One region of the Microbacterium sp. NPDC089190 genome, then DNA from elsewhere that is predicted to be linked to it. Evidence: predicted binding sites of a transcription regulator. Region 1 holds the regulator's gene; the other holds the start of a gene.

The links. Region 1 encodes LexA, which represses DNA repair genes until DNA is damaged. Its sites were predicted from a motif close to TCGAACANNTGTTCGA; they were not measured.
Region 2: AB0230_RS05570 (Rv2578c family radical SAM protein) is a predicted target of LexA. The motif match lies at 5,068-5,083, and genes of this name have one in related genera.

The regions. Positions count from the first base shown of each region.
Region 1 is NZ_JBFBHF010000001.1:190,769-199,887, forward strand. It holds gene AB0230_RS00980 (SseB family protein) at 1-303, opposite strand, end outside; gene priA (bifunctional 1-(5-phosphoribosyl)-5-((5-phosphoribosylamino)methylideneamino)imidazole-4-carboxamide isomerase/phosphoribosylanthranilate isomerase PriA) at 287-1,033, opposite strand; gene hisH (imidazole glycerol phosphate synthase subunit HisH) at 1,080-1,730, opposite strand; gene hisB (imidazoleglycerol-phosphate dehydratase HisB) at 1,727-2,341, opposite strand; gene AB0230_RS01000 (histidinol-phosphate transaminase) at 2,338-3,432, opposite strand; gene AB0230_RS01005 (LysM peptidoglycan-binding domain-containing protein) at 3,516-3,866, opposite strand; gene lexA (transcriptional repressor LexA) at 4,125-4,814, shown strand; gene AB0230_RS01015 (prolyl oligopeptidase family serine peptidase) at 4,932-6,818, shown strand; gene hflX (GTPase HflX) at 6,927-8,444, opposite strand; gene AB0230_RS01025 (methyltransferase) at 8,542-9,119, shown strand, end outside.
Region 2 is NZ_JBFBHF010000001.1:1,132,860-1,141,978, reverse strand. It holds gene AB0230_RS05585 (aldose 1-epimerase family protein) at 1-684, opposite strand, end outside; gene AB0230_RS05580 (antibiotic biosynthesis monooxygenase) at 681-1,304, opposite strand; gene AB0230_RS05575 (DEAD/DEAH box helicase) at 1,669-3,867, shown strand; gene AB0230_RS05570 (Rv2578c family radical SAM protein) at 3,956-5,059, opposite strand; gene AB0230_RS05565 (hypothetical protein) at 5,187-5,879, shown strand; gene AB0230_RS05560 (AAA family ATPase) at 5,926-7,899, opposite strand; gene AB0230_RS05555 (M15 family metallopeptidase) at 8,015-9,119, shown strand, end outside.

The sequences.
Region 1 (9,119 bases):
CGACAACTCCTGCGTCTTGTCGACCTCGAGGCCGTGAGCACCGATACCGTGGTCGCCCTTCTCGGCGACCAGCGGGATCAGCAGTCGCGCGTCGCGATAGGCGTCGACGACGGCGCGCGCGTCGCCGTCGCCCGCGCGGAACGCGACGAGAGCAGCGAGCAGCGCCGGGTCGGCCGAGCCGTCGTCACCGGAGTGCGGGTTCGACTCGAAACGACGCCCCTCCCAGGGAACGCCCGCGGAATCGCCGCGGTGCCCGTGGTCGTGGGGACCGCCGGCGCGAGGACCGTCAGTGTCCGGCGACATCCAGCGCCTCAGCGAGGGTGAACTGTCCCGCGTAGAGGGCCTTGCCCACGATGGCGCCCTCGACGCCCAGCGGCACGAGCTCGCGGAGCGCCGCGATGTCGTCGAGGCTCGACACGCCGCCGGAGGCGACGATGGGCTTGGGGGTGCGCTGGGTCATCTCGCGCAGAAGCTCGATGTTGGGACCGCGCAGCGTGCCGTCCTTCGTCACGTCGGTCACGACGTAGCGGCTGCAGCCCGCGTCTTCCAGGCGCTGCAGGACGGTCCACAGGTCACCGCCGTCGCGGGTCCAACCGCGCGCCGCGAGGGTCGTGCCGCGCACGTCGAGCCCGACGGCGATCGCCTCGCCGTAGCGGTTGATGACGTCGGCGGCCCACTCGGGGTTCTCGAGCGCGGCCGTGCCGAGGTTGATGCGGGTCGCACCGCTTTCGAGGGCGGCTTCGAGGGAGCGGTCGTCGCGGATGCCGCCCGACAGCTCGACCTGCACGCCCTTGACCTGCTTGATGACCTTGCGCATGACATTCGCGTTGCTGCCGCGTCCGAAGGCGGCATCGAGGTCCACGAGGTGGATCCACTGCGCGCCCTGACGCGCGAAGTCGGCCGCGGCGTCGACGGGGTCACCGTAGCTGGTCTCGGTGCCCGCCTCCCCCTGGGTCAGACGGACGGCCTTCCCATCGGCCACGTCGACCGCGGGAAGAAGGACAAGCTCGGGCGTGGACGCGAAATCGTTCATGGCTCCTCGTGCCGGTAGGCGCCTCTCGCCAGCCCCGGGCACGAGGTCACACAGTAGTCGTGCGCAGTCCGTCGATCCAATTGGCGAGAAGACGGATGCCGGCATCTCCCGACTTCTCGGGGTGGAATTGCGTCGCGGCCAGTGGACCGTTCTCGACCGCGGCGATGAAGGGGGCACCGTACGTGCACCACGTCACCGCGGGCTGCGGGAACGGCGGCGTGACCTCGAGCGACCACTCCTGCGCCGCGTACGAGTGGACGAAGTAGAAGCGCTCCCGTTCGATGCCCTCGAAAAGACGCGATCCCTCCCCCGCGGCGACCGTGTTCCAACCCATGTGCGGCAGCACGGGGGCGGCGAGCTCGTCGACGGTGCCCGGCCACTCACCGAGTCCGGGCGTGTCTGTGCCGCGCTCGATGCCGCGCTCGAACATCACCTGCATGCCGACGCAGATGCCGAGCACCGGACGACCGCCCGCGAGCCGGCGATCGATGATCTCGCCCCCACGACTGGCGTTCAGGGCGCCCATGACGGCGCTGAACGCGCCGACGCCGGGGACGAGGAGGCCGTCGGCGTCCATCAGCAACGAGCGGTCGGATGTCAGCCGCGCGTCGGCTCCGGCTTCGACCAGCGCCTTGACCGCGGAGTGGACGTTGCCCGAGCCGTAATCGAGGACGGCGACGACCGGCTTGGCCGTCACAGCGCGCCCTTCGTGCTCGGGATGCCGTCGACGAGCGGGTCGAGGGCCTTGGCCTGTCGGAAGGCACGCGCGAACGCCTTGTACTCCGCCTCGGCGATGTGGTGCGGATCGCGTCCCCCGACGACGCGCAGGTGCACGGTGAGGCCGCCGTGGATCGAGATGGCCTCGAACGAGTGGCGCACGAGCGAGCCGGTGAAGTGTCCGCCGATCAGGTGGTGCTCGAAGCCCGCGGGCTCCCCCGTGTGCACGAGGTAGGGGCGTCCGCTGATGTCGACGACCGCCTGCGCCAGAGCTTCGTCGAGCGGAACGAGCGCGTCGCCGTACCGCGCGATGCCGGACTTGTCTCCGAGCGCCTGGCGGATGGCCTGACCCAGGACGATGGAGGTGTCTTCGACGGTGTGGTGCGCATCGATGTGGGTGTCGCCCGTCGCGCGCACGCGCAGGTCGGTCAGGGAGTGCTTCGCGAACGCCGTCAGCATGTGATCGAAGAACGGGACGCTCGTGGAGATGTCGCTGACGCCGCGACCGTCGAGGTCGAGCTCGAGCTCGACGCGGGACTCGCTCGTCTCGCGCGTGATCGAGGCGGTGCGGGGGGTGGCGGGGGCGGTCATGCTCGGGATCCTATCGAGGCGAGGGCGTCCAGGAACGCGGTGGTCTCGTCGGCCGTTCCGGCCGAGACGCGGAGGTGGTGGAGGATGCCGACGTCGCGGATCAGCACGCCCCGGTCGTAGAGCGCCTTCCACGTCGCGGCGGGATCGTCGACGCCCCCGAAGAGGACGAAGTTCGTCCAGGACTCGTGCGCCGTGTACCCCAGCGCCGACACGGTCGCCGAGATGCGGTCGCGCTGCGCGACGATCTCGTCGACCATCGAGAGCATGGTGTCGGCGTGCCCGAGAGCGGCCGTCGCGGCGGCCTGCGTCAGCGCGCTGAGGTGGTACGGCAGCCGTACCAGGCGGAGCGCGTCGACGAACGCCGGGTCGGCGGCGAGGTAGCCGACGCGGGCTCCCGCAAAGGCGAACGCCTTGCTCATGGTGCGCGAGACGACCAGCCGCGGGCGCCCGGGCAGCAGCGAGATGGCCGACGGCTCATCGCGCGGGGCGAACTCCTCGTAGGCCTCGTCGACGATGACGACCCCCTCGAAGGCGTCGTACACGGCCTCGATGACGTCGAGGCGCAGGGGGGTGCCCGTGGGGTTGTTGGGGGCGCAGAGGAAGACGATGTCGGGACGCTGCTCGCGCACCTGCGTCGCCGCGGACTCGGCGGAGAGGGTGAAGTCGTGCGCGCGCTCCCCGGCGATCCACCGGGCGCCCGTGGCGCGGGTGAGGATCGGGTACATCGAGTAGGTGGGGGCGAATCCCATCGCCGTGCGGCCAGGACCGCCGAACGCCTGGAGGATGTGTTGGAGGACCTCGTTCGAGCCGTTGGCCGCCCAGATCTGATCGGGGTTCAGTCCGTGCCCGAGGTACTGCGCGAAGGCCTCACGGAGAGTGGTGAATTCGCGGTCGGGATACCGGTTGACATCACGGAGGGCGCGAGCCACGGCATCCAGGATGTCGTCGGCGACTTCGGACGGAACGGGGTGCGTGTTCTCGTTCACGTTCAGCGCCACGGGCAGCGCGGCCTGCGGTGCCCCATAGGGCGTCATGCCCCGGAGATCGTCGCGAAGCGGGAGGTCGTCGAGGCGTACGTTCACCTCACCCATCGTAGGCGGCGGTGACACCGACGGATCACGCTCGCGGGTCGGGCGGATCGCCCCTGCCGTCGGCGTCGATCCCGTGCGGACGGTCAGTTCGCGGGAGCGTATTCGGCGGGGATGGCGATGCGCTGACCCGCCGTGACGGAACCGCCGGACAGGGCGTTGAGACGCGAGATCTCGGCGACCACATCGCGCGGGTCGGCCGCGGGCGCGAGCTCCTCGGCGATCGACCACAACGTCTCGCCGCTCATGACGGTGATCTCGGTGAACGACCCGACGGGCGCCCCGGCCTCGTTCGAGGCGAGCGCGGCTCCCCCGCCGACGACGGCGAAACTCAGGGCGATGGCGAGGGGAAGGGCGACCAGGAACGCGACGACACGGCGGCCGCGCGCGGTGATGCGCAGGCGGGTGGTCGGGACGGTGATGGCGATGCTGCTCATGATGTGCTCCTCGGTGGGGAGAGATTCGCACCCCGCCCTCGGCCGGGAGGGCGGGGGTGCGAATCTGTATTCCGAATCTATCTTCGATACTTTCGATGTGTCAAGACCGCGGATATCGGAGACGGATCGAACGCGACACGCGCGCCGTTCCCTGCCTTCCGGCTCGTTCACCGGATACGGTTTCGACACGGAGACCTCATCACCAACCTCCGACATTCGAATTTCCGCCGCATCGACAGCGGCGCGAGGGGAGCACAGATGACCGACGCGACGACCGCCGCCGGCCGCGAACGTCCGCAGACTCGGCGACGCAAGAACCTGAGCGACAAGCAGCTCGCCATCCTCGAGGTCATCCAGCGATCGATCGCCCGGCACGGCTACCCGCCGAGCATGCGCGAGATCGGCGACGCGGTCGGCCTGAAGTCGCTGTCGAGCGTGACCCACCAGCTCAACCAGCTGGAACTGAGCGGCTACCTGCGGCGCGACCCGGGCAAGACGCGCGCCATGGAGGTCCTCATCGACCTCCCCGGTGCCGCCGCCGAGAACCCGGCCGACACGGCTCCCGCGCTGGGCGACGCCGCCCTCGTGCCCCTCGTCGGCCGCATCGCCGCCGGCGTGCCCATCACCGCCGACCAGCAGGTGGAGGAGATCTTCCCCCTTCCCCGCCAACTGGTGGGCAAGGGCGAGCTCTTCATGCTCAAGGTGTCGGGCGACTCGATGATCGACGCCGCCATCTGCGACGGCGACTGGGTCGTCGTGCGATCGCAGGCGACGGCCGAGAACGGCGAGATCGTCGCCGCGATGCTCGACGGCGAGGCGACCGTGAAGACGTTCCGCCGCCGCGACGGCCACACCTGGCTGCTCCCCCGCAACAGCGCGTTCGAGCCGATCCTGGGCGACGAGGCCGTCGTGCTCGGCCGCGTCGTCGCCGTCCTGCGCGCCGTCTGACCTTCCCCGCCCCGGGGCCGGATGCGCGCTCGGGCGTGGCATCCGCCCCTCTCGGCTCGCTCGTCGCGAGTACCGGGGATCTCCGTCGATGTCGGATGCCCTGCCTAGGCTGGAGTCATGGCTGACACCCTCCCCTACGGTTCCTGGCCCTCCCCGATCACGCCCGCGTCCGTCGCCCAGGCCTCGCCGCGCGTCGACGGCGCACGACTGGTCGGAGACGAGGTGTGGTGGGGCGAGTCCGTCCCCCACGAGGCCGGTCGCGTCGCCGTGAAGCGTCGCCGCGGCGACGGCTCCGTCGAGACGGTGCTTCCCGCACCCGCCGACGCGCGCTCCGCGGTGCACGAGTACGGTGGCGGCGCCTGGACGGCGTCCGACGACGGGGAGCTGTACTACGTCGAGAAGGCCGACCAGCGGGTCTACGCGCTCCGCCCGGGCGAGACCTCGCGCCCGCTGACCCCCGCCGACGACGCCGTGCGACACGGCGGACTGCGCTGGGAGCACGGGGTCCTCCTCGCCGTGCGCGAGACCCACGGGTCGTCGCGGGTCCCGGCCCGGGCCATCGTCCGCATCCCCCTCGACGGGCCGGCGGAGGTCCTCGCCGAGGGCAGTGACTTCCTGGCCCAGCCGGCCCTCTCGCCCGACGGTCGCCGCCTGGCCTGGGTGGCCTGGGATCACCCCGACATGCCGTGGGATGCCACCGTCCTCCGCGTCGCCGACCTCGAGACGGGCGAGGTCCACGACGTCGCGGGCGGTGCGCACCGCGCGCCCGTGCAACCCGTGTGGATCGCGGACGACGAGCTCCTCTACGCGGACGATCCCGAAGGCCGATGGAACCTCTTCCGTCGCCCCCTCGACGGCGATGCGCAGCCGCTCGCCCCGGCGGACGCCGACACCGGCGGGGGCCTGTGGGTACTCGGAACCCGGTGGTTCGGAGCGGCCGACGACGGGCGCGTCGTCGCCGTCCGGACGAACGGGGCCGATGAGGTCGTCGAGATCGCACCGAGCGGCGTCCGTCCCCTCGACGTCCCCGTCGTCGCCGGCGCCGCGATCGACGACGCCCGCGGGTCGCAGGTGCTCGTCTCGGGTTCGGACGCCGGCGGGCGATCGGGCCTCTGGCTCGTCGACCTCGATTCCGGCGCTGTCGACCTCGTGACGGGAGGCGCCGGCCCGTGGGGAGACGAATGGATGCCGACGGCCCGCGCGCTGTCGACGGACGGACCGCACGGTCCGGTGCACGCTTTCGCCTACGCCCCCACCAACCCCGACGTCGCCCCCGTGACAGGCGAGCGCCCGCCGTACGTCGTGCTCGTCCACGGCGGACCCACCTCGCACGTCGGCCCCGCTCCGTCGGCGAAGACGGCGTTCTTCACGAGCCGGGGTATCGGCGTCCTCGACGTCAACTACGGCGGTTCCACCGGCTACGGGCGCGCCTATCGGGACCGCCTGAAGGGACAGTGGGGCGCGGTCGACGTCGATGACGTCGCCGCCGCGGCATCCGCCCTCGCGGAAGCGGGACTCGCCGACCCCGAGCGCCTCGCCATCGCGGGAGGCTCGGCCGGGGGCTGGACGGTGCTCGCCGCCGTCACGCGCACCGACGTGTTCGCAGCCGGCATCTCCCGCTACGGGGTGGGCGACGCACGCGCCCTCGCGGAAGACACCCACGACTTCGAGGCGCGCTACCTCGACGGGCTCATCGGGCCTCTGCCCGATGCCGAGGCCGTGTACGTCGAGCGCTCACCCCTGAGCCGCCCGGAGCTCTTCCGTGTGCCGCTGCTGATCCTGCAGGGATCGGAAGACCGGGTGGTCCCCCCGTCGCAGGCGGAGGCCATCCGCGACGCCCTGACGGCGCACGGCGTCCCGCACGCGTACGTCCTGTACGAGGGCGAGGGGCACGGGTTCCGCCGGTCGGAGACGGTGATCGACTCCCTCGAGCGCGAACTCGGCTTCCTCGGCGCGGTGTTCGGCTTCGAGACCCCGGGTATCCCCGCGCTCGAGCTCGACTGAGCCGACGCCTTCCGGGCGACTCACCCGCGGCGCCGACGCGCCGAAGAGCGCCCCCACGGCGATGGGCCCCCGCGCGTACGCGCAGGGGCCCATCGTGCCGCGCGGGCCTCAGCCCTCGAACGCCGCCAGCTCGGCGGCGAGCCGCGCGCCGACGTGAGCGTGCAGATAGGTGCCGTTCTCGCGGTGCTCCTGCGCCACGATGAGGCCGCTCTCGTGCACCGCCGACACGAGGTCTCCGCGGTCGTACGGAACGACCGCCTGCACCTCGACCGCCGGCAACGGCAGCGCCTCTTCGATCGCGGCACGCAGTTCGGCGATGCCCTCACCGGTGCGCGACGACACGAATTTCGCATTCGGAGCGAGACCCCGCAGCACGAGCCGGTCGTCTTCGCTCACGAGATCGGACTTGTTGAAGACGACGATCTCCTGCCCGAAGTTCGCGTCGACATCGCCCATCACGTCGCGCACCGTCATGAGCTGGGCGGCCGGGTCGGGATGCGACGCGTCGACCACGTGCAGGATGACGTCCGCGTCGCCGACCTCTTCGAGCGTGGAGCGGAAGGCTTCGACCAGCTGATGCGGGAGGTTGCGCACGAAGCCCACGGTGTCGGTCAGCGTGTACACGCGCCCGTCGGTGGTCTCGGAGCGGCGGACCGTGGCATCCAGGGTCGCGAAGAGGGCGTTCTCCACGAGCACTCCGGCGCTCGTGAGGCGGTTGAGCAGGCTCGACTTGCCCGCGTTGGTGTACCCGGCGATCGCCACCGACGGGATCGTGTGGCGCTTGCGCTCGGCGCGCTTGGCCTCACGGGCGGGGGCGAAGTCGCGCAGCTGCTTGCGCAGCTGGGCCATACGCGTACGGATGCGGCGACGGTCGAGCTCGATCTTCGTCTCACCGGGTCCGCGGGAGCCCATGCCCGCTCCGCCTGCACCGACCTGTCCGCCGGCCTGACGTGACATCGAGTCACCCCATCCGCGCAGTCGCGGGAGGAGGTATTCGAGCTGCGCGAGTTCGACCTGGGCCTTGCCCTCACGGCTCTTCGCGTGCTGGCTGAAGATGTCGAGGATGACCGTCGTGCGGTCGATCACCTTCACCTTCACGACGTCTTCGAGCGCACGCCGCTGGCTGGGCGCGAGCTCCGTGTCGGCGATGACGGTGTCGGCGCCGACGGCGGCGACGATGTCGCGAAGCTCCGCGGCCTTGCCCCGGCCGACGTAGGTCGCCGGATCGGGGTGGGGCCGACGCTGCAGGACGCCGTCGAGCACGACCGCTCCGGCCGTTTCGGCGAGCGCCGACAACTCGCGCAGCGAGTTCTCCGCATCCGTCTGCTCCCCCTGGGGGTGCACGCCGACGAGCACGACGTTCTCGAGGCGCAACTGGCGGTACTCGACCTCGGTGACGTCTTCGAGCTCGGTCGACAGGCCGACGACACGGCGCAGCGCCGCGCGTTCCTCGCGGTCCCACTGGTCGCCGTCGCTGTCGCCGCCGTACGCGGTGGTGCTGTCTTGAAGGGCCTGAGCGGCACCGAAGACCCGGACCCCGCGGTGCGCTTCGGCGCGCGCGAGCACACGGTCGACCGGATCCACGGCTGACGCGTCGATGCTCGGGGGTGTGGTCTGTTCGGTCATGTGTTCCTTTCGTCGCGGGCGGGGCCCGCGGTGGTACTGATGTTCTGGCACTTTATCCGGCCCGGCGCCCGAGGCTCCGGTCGGATATCCTGTGCGGATGGGGAGCGAGCACTACTTCAGCGCATCGCCGTCGAGTCCTGAGCAGCTCCGCCGCATCCGCGTGACGCTGGCCGGTCGCGAACTCGAGGTGGTCACGGCGGGCGGCGTCTTCAGCCCCGAGCACGTGGATGCCGGCACCTCGGTGCTGCTGGCCAACACGCCTCCCCCGCCCGCCGGTGGGAACTTCCTCGACCTGGGGTGCGGGTGGGGTCCGATCTCGTTGTCGCTGGCGCTCGCGTCACCGCACGCGACCGTGTGGGCGGTCGACGTCAACGAACGTGCTCTCGATCTCGTGAGGCGCAATGCCGAGTCGCTCGGCCTCACCAACATCAACGCCGTGCGCCCGGAAGATGTTCCCGACGACGTGACGTTCCGCACCATCCGCTCGAACCCGCCGATCCGGGTCGGCAAGAACGAGCTGCACGGCATGCTCCAGCACTGGATCCCGCGCCTGCAGGAGCGCAGCGACGGCTGGTTCGTCGTCCAGCGCAACCTCGGCTCCGATTCCCTGCAGCGCTGGCTCGCGGCGACCTTCCCCGAGGGCTACGGCGTCCAACGCGCCGCCACCGGCCGCGG
Region 2 (9,119 bases), 940 kb from region 1:
GTGGTGCGCGAGGCCCTCGGCATCCCTGTCCAGGCCTCGATAGCCGTTGTCGAGAGCGGCGTCGCCCAGGCGCACGCCCGCGCGCAAATCGGTGCCCGCACCCACGGGGACCTCGTCGACGGGGATGTTGCGGTCGTCGAGGACGAGCGTCGTCGTGCCGGTGGAACGGACCACGAGGTCGGCGGTGGGAACCCCGCCGATCTGCAGGTAGGGGTGCACGCCCAGCGCGACGGGAGCGGCCGTCGCTCCGACGTTCTCGATGTCGTGGGCGACGTGGAGTCCGTCGTTCCGGAGGGAGAAGGTCACACGGGTGCGCAGGTGGAACGGATAGCCGGTCTGCGGGACGACGTCGGCTCCGAGCACGAGTCGTTCGTCGGACTGCTCGATCGGCTCGTACGCGCCGAAGCGCAGCAGGCCGTGGCTCGCGTTGCCGAACTTCGGCTCGCTGATCGCCAGCTGCAGGTCGGCGCCGTCGAAGGAGTACCGGCCGTCGCGGATGCGGTTCGGCCACGGGACGAGGACGACCCCGGATGCCGCGGGCGTCGGCACGTCATCGGGGTAGCGGGGCACGAGGTCGACGCCGTCGACGGTGAGCGCGCGCAGAGCGGCGCCGACCTGGGCGATCTCGGCGGAGGAGTGCGCGCCGCGCAGGTGGAAGCGCCGGCCGGTGGGATCAGCGGTCATGACGAGGCCTTTCGGGAGCGGGGCGGACGCTGCAACCACGGACGGAGCAGCCGGGTGACCCACGGCAAGACGGCGTAGGTCATGACGGGGGTGAGCATGAGGGTGGTGGCGAGCACGCGCAGGGGCAGGGGGATCTCGGCGAACCCCGGGACGAAGCCCAGCAACCACGACGCGAGGAGGTTCGTGGGGAAGAACCCGACCCAGATCGTCACGGCCTGCTTCCACCGAGGGGGAGCGGGGGGCACCGGCTGCTGCACGGGGGAGGTCGTGGCATCCGTCGGGGCGAGGACCGAGCCGAACGCGGCGTCGAACCACCCCTCGATGCCGGTGCGCCGCTCGGTGCGCTCCTCGCGCGCGAACGGGCGCCCGGAGTCGAGCCACCATTCACGCTGCGAGGAGGTCTCCCACTGCTCGAGCGTGGTGATGTCGCGGAAGCGGTACAGCATGTACCAGAGGTCGCTGTCCTCGCCCGCGCGCACCCAGCCCGAGCCGAGGAAGCCCGGGAACGCGGTCGCGAGGTCGGTGCCGGCCTGCATCCAGGAGGTCGCTTCGGCGGTGCGCGTCGGGTCGATGCGCCGCTCGATCGCCACCGTGATGGGGTGGGCGTCGGTGTCTGCCATGCGTCCATCTTCGGTCCTGTCGGCGCTTCCGTCGGCACCGGCCGTGACGAGAACAGGCGATGTCGCGAGAACAGGGGGCTCTCCGCCGAATCGGCCTGTTCCGGTGGCATCCCCTGTTCTCGTCGCACGCGGCGACCCGGGGCGTGGATGCCATTCCCAGGCGCGGGCTGTAACGTGGGGCGGTCGGCTCTGGACACCGCGTGTGATGCGCGGATGGGTTTGTGAGTCCAAGGGGCCGATGGACAGGACGCGATCGCGGCCTCGACCATCATCAGTGAATGGCCCCCGGCCGACGACAGTCCGGGTATCTCACCGCCACGAGCGGTGTCGCTGTTTCGCGCGAACAGAACCCAGGAAGTCCCCCATGCCCAAGAACAAGAAGCCCGCCGGCGGTCGCGCCGCGAAGAACTTCGAGCCGCGCTACGGCGCCAAGACCTCGTTCCAGGACCGCAAGCGTCGTCCCGGTGCCGAGGGCCCCGTCAAGCCCGGCAGCAAGAGCCCCAACCACCGCGGCTACCGCGCCGAGACCGAGGCCGCCCCCGACAAGCGCCGGTGGAGCGCATCGGATCGTGCCGGCCGCGACGAGGCCCGTGGCATCCGCCAGTCCGCTCGCGACGACCGTCCCGCCCGTTCGTTCGACGACCGTCCCGCGCGTTCGTTCGACCGGAACGACCGCCCCGCCCGGTCCTTCGACCGGAACGAGCGTCCCGCCCGGTCCTTCGACCGGAACGAGCGCCCGGCGCGTTCGTTCGATGGTGACGAGCGTCCGCGTCGTGACGCGGGTGAGCGCCCGGCCCGTTCCTTCGACCGGAACGACCGTCCGGCGCGTTCGTTCGATCGCAATGACCGTCCGGCGCGTTCGTTCGATCGTGACGAGCGTCCGCGTCGTGACGCGGGTGAGCGCCCGGCCCGTTCCTTCGACCGGAACGAGCGTCCCGCGCGTTCGTTCGACCGTGACGACCGTCCGGCGCGGTCCTTCGATCGCAACGACCGTCCCGCGCGTTCGTTCGACCGGAACGACCGTCCCGCGCGGTCCTTCGACCGGAACGACCGTCCGGCGCGTTCGTTCGACCGCAACGATCGCCCGGCGCGTTCGTTCGATCGGGACGACCGTCCCCGTCGTGACGCCGGTGAGCGTCCAGCGCGTTCCTTCGACCGCAACGATCGTCCCGCGCGGTCGTTCGACCGTGACGAGCGCCCCCGTCGCGACTTCGGCGACCGCCCCGCCCGTTCGTTCGACGAGCGTCCGCGTCGCGCCGACGGCCCGAGCCGCTCGGATTGGAACGCCAGCCCGAAGCGCTCGGCCGAGCACGAGCAGCGCGTCGACGTCGTGCACGAGCGACTGCAGGCCGAAGCGGTGGATGCCGCGACCGTGACCGGCGCCGGCTTCGCCGAGCTGGGTCTCGGCGACAACATCGTCCGCGCTCTCGCGGGCCTCGGTGCCGACAAGCCGTTCCCGATCCAGGCCGCGACCGTGGCGCCGATCCTCGAGGGACGCGACGTTCTGGCCCGTGGCCGCACCGGCTCGGGCAAGACCATCGCCTTCGGCGCGCCGCTCGTCGAGAGCATCCTGCGCGCCCAGGCCGGTCAGCGTCGTGAGTTCGGTCGCGCGCCGAAGGCGCTCATCCTCGCGCCGACCCGCGAGCTCGCCCTGCAGATCGACCGCACGGTGCAGGTCATCGCCCGCAGCGTGGGGCTCTTCACCACGCAGATCTACGGCGGCGTCCCTCAGGCGCGTCAGGTCGGTGCGCTGAAGAAGGGCGTCGACATCATCATCGGCACCCCGGGTCGCATCGAAGACCTGCTCAACCAGGGCAAGCTCGATCTCTCGCAGGTGCAGGTCGCCGTGCTCGACGAGGCCGATCACATGTGCGAGCTCGGCTTCCTCGAGCCCGTGCAGCGCATTCTGCGCGCCACCGCGAAGGGCAGCCAGAAGCTGCTGTTCTCGGCCACGCTCGACCGCGAGGTCGCGGCCCTGGTCGACGAGTTCCTCGTCGAGCCGGCCGTCTACGAGGTCGCCGGTGAAGACCAGGACTCGAGCACGATCGAGCACCGCGTGCTCGTGATCGAGCACCGCGACAAGGCGCAGATCCTCGACTCGCTCGTCGATCGCGAGGGCAAGACGCTCGTGTTCGCCCGCACCCGGGCCTACGCCGAGATGCTCGCCGAGCAGTTCGACGACGCCGGTATCGCCGCCGTCGCGCTGCACGGCGACCTGAACCAGCAGAAGCGCACGCGCAACCTCGAGAAGCTCACCTCGGGTCGCGTCAACGTGCTCGTGGCCACCGACGTCGCCGCTCGCGGCATCCACGTCGACGACATCGATCTGGTCATCCAGGCCGACGCCCCCGACGAGTACAAGACGTACCTGCACCGTTCGGGCCGCACCGGCCGCGCCGGTCGCAGCGGCACGGTGGTGACGCTCATCACGCGTCAGCGTCAGCGCCGGATGACCGAGCTGCTCGACCGTGCGGAGATCGAGGCGCCGTTCGAGCCGACGCAGCTGGGCGACGACGTGCTCGAGGAGATCTCGGGTCGTCAGCTCTCCGACGTCACGTCGTAATCCGTCACACCGGTAAGCCCCCGTTCGCGTTCGCGCGGCGGGGGCTTTCCCGTTGCCGTCGGTGGCCGCGACGTCCCGGCCTTCGCCGTCAGAACAGCCTCGGCTCGCTCGCCGGCGCGACCTGGGGGCGAGGGGATGCCGGGCCCCGGGTCGTGCGAACCGGCCCCAGGCTGCTGGTGGCCGGGGTGCGGGCCGCGAGTCCCGGTTGTGGGCGACCACGTGGGTGGTCGTCTTCGTCCCACCCGTCGAGTCGGTGCAGGCGCAACAGTGGGCGGAGGCGCTTGCCGAGCCACGTGCGGTACGCCTTGGGTGCGGTGACCGAGACGCCGGGATAGAGGCCGCGGTAGGACGACACGAGGTGCGGGTGCTCGCGTTCGAGCCACGCGAAGAACCACTGCTTGGCGCCCGGGCGCAGGTGCAGCGCGCCGTAGACCACCCTCGCGGCGCCGGCCGCACGCAGGCGGGCGAGGGCGTCGTCGAGCGCCGGGATCGAGTCGGTGAGGTGGGGGAGGATCGGCATGAGGAACACCGTCACGCGGAATCCCGCCGCCGTCGCGGTGCGCACCGTCTCGAGGCGCGCCTCGGCGCTGGGGGTCCCCGGCTCGATCGAGTGCTGAAGAGCGTCGTCGAAGACGGCGATCGACATCGCGAGCGAGACCTTCACCTGCTGGGCGGCGTCCGCCAGCAGCGGCAGATCGCGCCGCAGAAGCGTGCCCTTCGTGAGGATCGAGAAGGGTGTTCCGGTGTCGGTGAGGGCACCGACGATGTCGGGCATCAGGCGGTAACGCCCCTCGGCCCGCTGATAGGGGTCGGTGTTCGTGCCGAGCATGACCGGTTCGCGCGCCCAGGATCCGCGCTGCAACTCGGTCCGCAGAACGTCGGGGACGTTGACCTTCACCACGATCTGCGAGTCGAAATCGGCGCCGGAGTCGAGGTCGAGATACTCGTGCGTCTTGCGGGCGAAGCAGTACGAGCACGCATGGCTGCAGCCGCGGTACGGATTCACCGTCCAGTCGAACGGCATGGCCGACGCGCCGGGCACGCGGTTCAGGGCGGTCTTGCACAGCACCTCGTGGAACGTCATCCCCGCGAACTCGGGGGTCGTGACCGACCGGACGAGACCGTCGATGCGCTCCATGCCGGGCAGCGCCGCCGTGTCGTCGACGCCCAACTGCTGACCCTGCCACCTCATGCGAACAGTCGAACACATGTTCTACCCAGAAGCAAGGCCGACCTCTCCACATGCGTCCGCATGCACGAACCGCGAACCGCTACTGTGGCTGCGAAGCCCGCCCCGCGCGGGTGGACAGGGGGCGGACATGGATGCGGACCGGCACGTGTGGGGGCACACGCTCGTGAACGGGTCCGCGCGCCGGGTGGAGTCGCTGCATCCCTTCTTCGTGGTGCGGCATCCCACCCTGTCGGGATGGATCTGGCTCGGCGTCGCGGTGGTGCTGCTCGTGGTCTGCGAGATCTGGGTGGAAGACGAGACCGCCGGCGTCGTCCTCTCGCTGCTCGGCGCCCTGCCGTCGCTCGGCGCAACGCTGCTGGTGCTCGCGCAGACGCCGCGCACGCATCTCGCGTACGAGGAGTCCATCCTCGGTCACTTCTTCGCGCGGTTCTTCGCGGTCCTCGGCGCGCTGATCCTGTGGGTCGGCTCCGTCGTCCTCGGCGCGGCGGTCGCGGTGCAGCTGGCCGAGGACACCGGGGCCGATCCCGAGAAAGCGTGGGTCGAGGCCTTCGAGATCTTCGGTGCGGTCGTGCCGTTCATCGTCGCGATGCTCTGGGCCGTGCTCGTCTTCCGCTGCGTCGGTTACATCGCGCGCCTGCGCGGGTGGGCGGGCGTACCCGAGCGCCATCGGATCCCCGACGAGTTCCTCACCGAGCTGCCGCACACCCGGCGCGTCGTCATCGGGCTCGCGCACCCCTCGCTCCTGTTGGTCGCGGGAGTGCTGAGCATCGTGGTCGCCCTCTTCGCGGCGGCCGAGGTCGCATCCAGCGGCATCGCCTGACGCGCGGCGCGCCAGTGTCGCGGCGGGACGAGCGGTCGCAACCACCTCAGTCGGGCAGACGGGCCGCGATGAACCGCAGGGCCTCTGCGCCCGCCGTGAAGGACTCCTCTTGTTCGCGTCGTACATGGTCGGGCAGGTCGGGCTCCGCCAGGATCCCGCGCGTCACGCGCTGCCCGCCCGCGAGGATCTCCACCAAGAACTCCTCGTCCCCATCCGCCAGCGACACCGGCAATTCCGCGTCGTCGAGCGGCCACCCGCTGGGAGCGAGGGGGCCGGGATGCCGCGCGGCCGCCGCGCTGCCGGCAGCTTGAAGCCGTTCCGTGCGGGCCGCGATGACCGGGTCGCCGCCGACGCGTTCGACGGAGCCGGTGTTGCCGAGCTCGGCGTAGACGGTGTGCCAGACGGGCATCGGGAAGCTCAGCTCGTGGGTCGGCTCCGAGGTGTCGACGAGCGGGTCTTCGACCTCCTGGTCGAACGCGATCGAACCGACCGTGTCGTCGCCGACGGTGTCGAGGGCGACCCAGTGGCCGTCGGTCTCGTCGTGGTAGCCGATCTCCCCCGAGGGCGACACCTGCATCGAGGGGCCGCCGGGGCGCGGAACGAAGGGGGTCTCGGTGGCGATGTACGCAGAGGGGGACGGTGGAGGGGTTTCGGGCCGTGCCCCCAGGAGCACGCGCGTCAGAGCGGCTCCCGAGTCGAGGAGCTCGTCGAGGGCCGCCGTCAGATCGTCATCGGTCGGTGCCTCCTCGCCCCGGACGGCGGCGCGGAGCACGGTGCCGCGCAGCAGCTCCTTTGCGAACGAGCCCGTCGTGCCCTGCGCGCGGTCGGCTGCGGCCTCGATCGCCTCCGCCGACAGCGGCAGACCCTGGGCGTAGCGACGGAACAGTCGGCGTCGGTCGGCGTCGTCGGGGAGCGGGATCTCGACGCCGAGGTCGACGCGACCCGGTCGGGCGGCGAGAGCCTCCTCGAGGATCTGCACGTGATTGGTGGTCATGACGAAGGCGATGTCGGCATCCGGTTCCAACCCGTCCAGGGCGTCGAGCACGTCGAAGAGCACGGGCTCGGGCGAGAAGCCGCGATCGGCCGCCACCAGGTCGATGTCTTCGAGCACGACGAGGGCGGGGGCGAAGGTGCGCGCGATCTCGGCCGCCGCGGTGATGAAGCGGATGCTCGATCCGGTGAGCACGACGGCCGTCGTCTCCGGCGTGCGGGCGAGCAGGTGGCGCACCGTGAGCGTCTTGCCGGTGCCGGGAGGACCGTAGAGCAGGACGCCGCGCTTGAGGTGCTGTCCGGCGGAGCGCAGGGCCTCGCGGTGGTCGCCGATACCCACGACGTGATCGACAATCCGCTGCAGAACCCCCTCGCCGAGCACGATGTCGTCGGCGCCGACCTCGGGGCGGGGCAGGAAGGTGGCCCCGGCCTCGTGCCCGTACTCGGTCGGCACGAACGACAGCACGTGGCCGCGCAGCACGCTGCGCTCGATCATCAGTCGTCGGATCTCCGCGAGCGCCGCCGCCGTGGCATCCGGATCCGCGCCGATCACTTCGAGCTGGGGCTGCGACGGCATCGACCGCGGGTTCGCCGAGCGCTGCACGATCACGAGCGGGTGACCGTCGAAGGCGAGCAGCCGCACGCCGAACGAGACGACCCGCCGCTGGGCGGTGGCGCTCACGTCGCGCGACTCGTACGACACCGGTCCGGGAGCGAAGTGCGAGTAGGGGCCCGCGAACAGCTCGGATGCCGACACGTGCAACCGCTGCTCGCCCCCGGTCACGCCGATGAGGCGTCCGCCGCCGCGTTCGGTGAGCTCATCCAGGGCGATGTCGGCGTCGACGTAGCGGTGCGCCGACAGGGTCTCGGTGGTGACCGGGAGTGTGGTGACGTCCACGCCGAGATGAGCGCTCAGCTCCTCGCCGAGCGGGGTGCGCTCACCTGCCCTGTCGTCGGCGACGACGCGGTTCACGGTCTCGAGGTAGCGGCTCATGGCGCGCATGAGTGCGCGGTCGTCGTCGTCGAGCATGGTCCCCCCGGTCGGCTCACGGTGTCCCCAGACTGCCGGGCCGACGTGAGTCGGGCAACCTCCGGCCTGCCACGGGTCGACCGCAGCGGGCGTCCGGGAGACAATGGACGCAGTGATGTCCCCCGATCCCGAGCTCTCTCCCCGCCGCGCCGCGCGCGCGGAGGCCGAGCGACTCGCGACGGCGGCTGTATCGGTGGCCCCGGCGCCCATCACCCGACGCCAGTTGCGGGAAGCGGCGACCGGTGCCCTCGCGCTCCCGGCGCGGCCCGACGAACCGGCCGCGACGCCGCGGGGCGCGACGAGAGGTCGGCTCCCCGACCTCTTCGCCCCCCTGCCGCTCCGGCGCCGGCGGCGCCTCGCGCTCGTCGCCGGGGCGGCGGTCGCGGTGCTGGTGGGTGCCGTGGTGGTGGGGGCCGCGACGCTCGGGCGCAGCGCGGATGCCGAGGGCTCGGCCGCGGCGGACGCCTCCGTCGTGTCGGCTGCGGTCGCCGGTCCCCCCGCCGTCCCCGACGACGGGCTGCCGGTTCCGCAGGTCGCCGCCGTCGCCGCGACCGCCACCCCGTGCGACGACCCGGCCTTCACCACTGCCCTCTCGCAGGGCGACGACACCGCCGCGATCGCCGCTGCGGGCGGTGGGGCGGCGTTCCGCTCCGCGGTGGCATCCGGACTCGCCCCCTGCGTCTCGCTCAGCGACCCGGATCGCGAGTGGCTCGTCGTCAACAAGCAGCGCCCGCTCGATCCGCTCGACTACTACCCGGGTGACCTCGTCATGCCGTCGAACGTGCGCGCTCTGGAGCAGTCGGCCCTGCGCGCCGCTCCCGCCGAAGCCCTCAGCGCGATGGTCCGCGCGGCCTCCGACGCGGGGGTGGGCGAGATCGGCTATCTGAGCGCCTTCCGCTCCTACTCCACGCAGCAGTCCACGTACGCCGGTCGGGTCGCCGTGGGCGGCGTGGCCGAGGCCGATCGCGAGAGCGCACGCCCGGGGTTCAGCGAGCACCAGACCGGAAAGGCCGTCGACATCGTGCCGTGCAACGGCTCTTGCGCGACGCTCGACGACGTGGCGGCGTCGGCGCAGGGCGCCTGGGTGCGGGAGCATGCCTGGGAGTTCGGCTTCATCACGCGTTATGCCGAGGGACGCGAGGATGTCAGCGGCTACGAGCCCGAGGCCTGGCACCTGCGTTTCATCGGGCCGGAGCTCGCCCAGGCGTACCACGACGGCG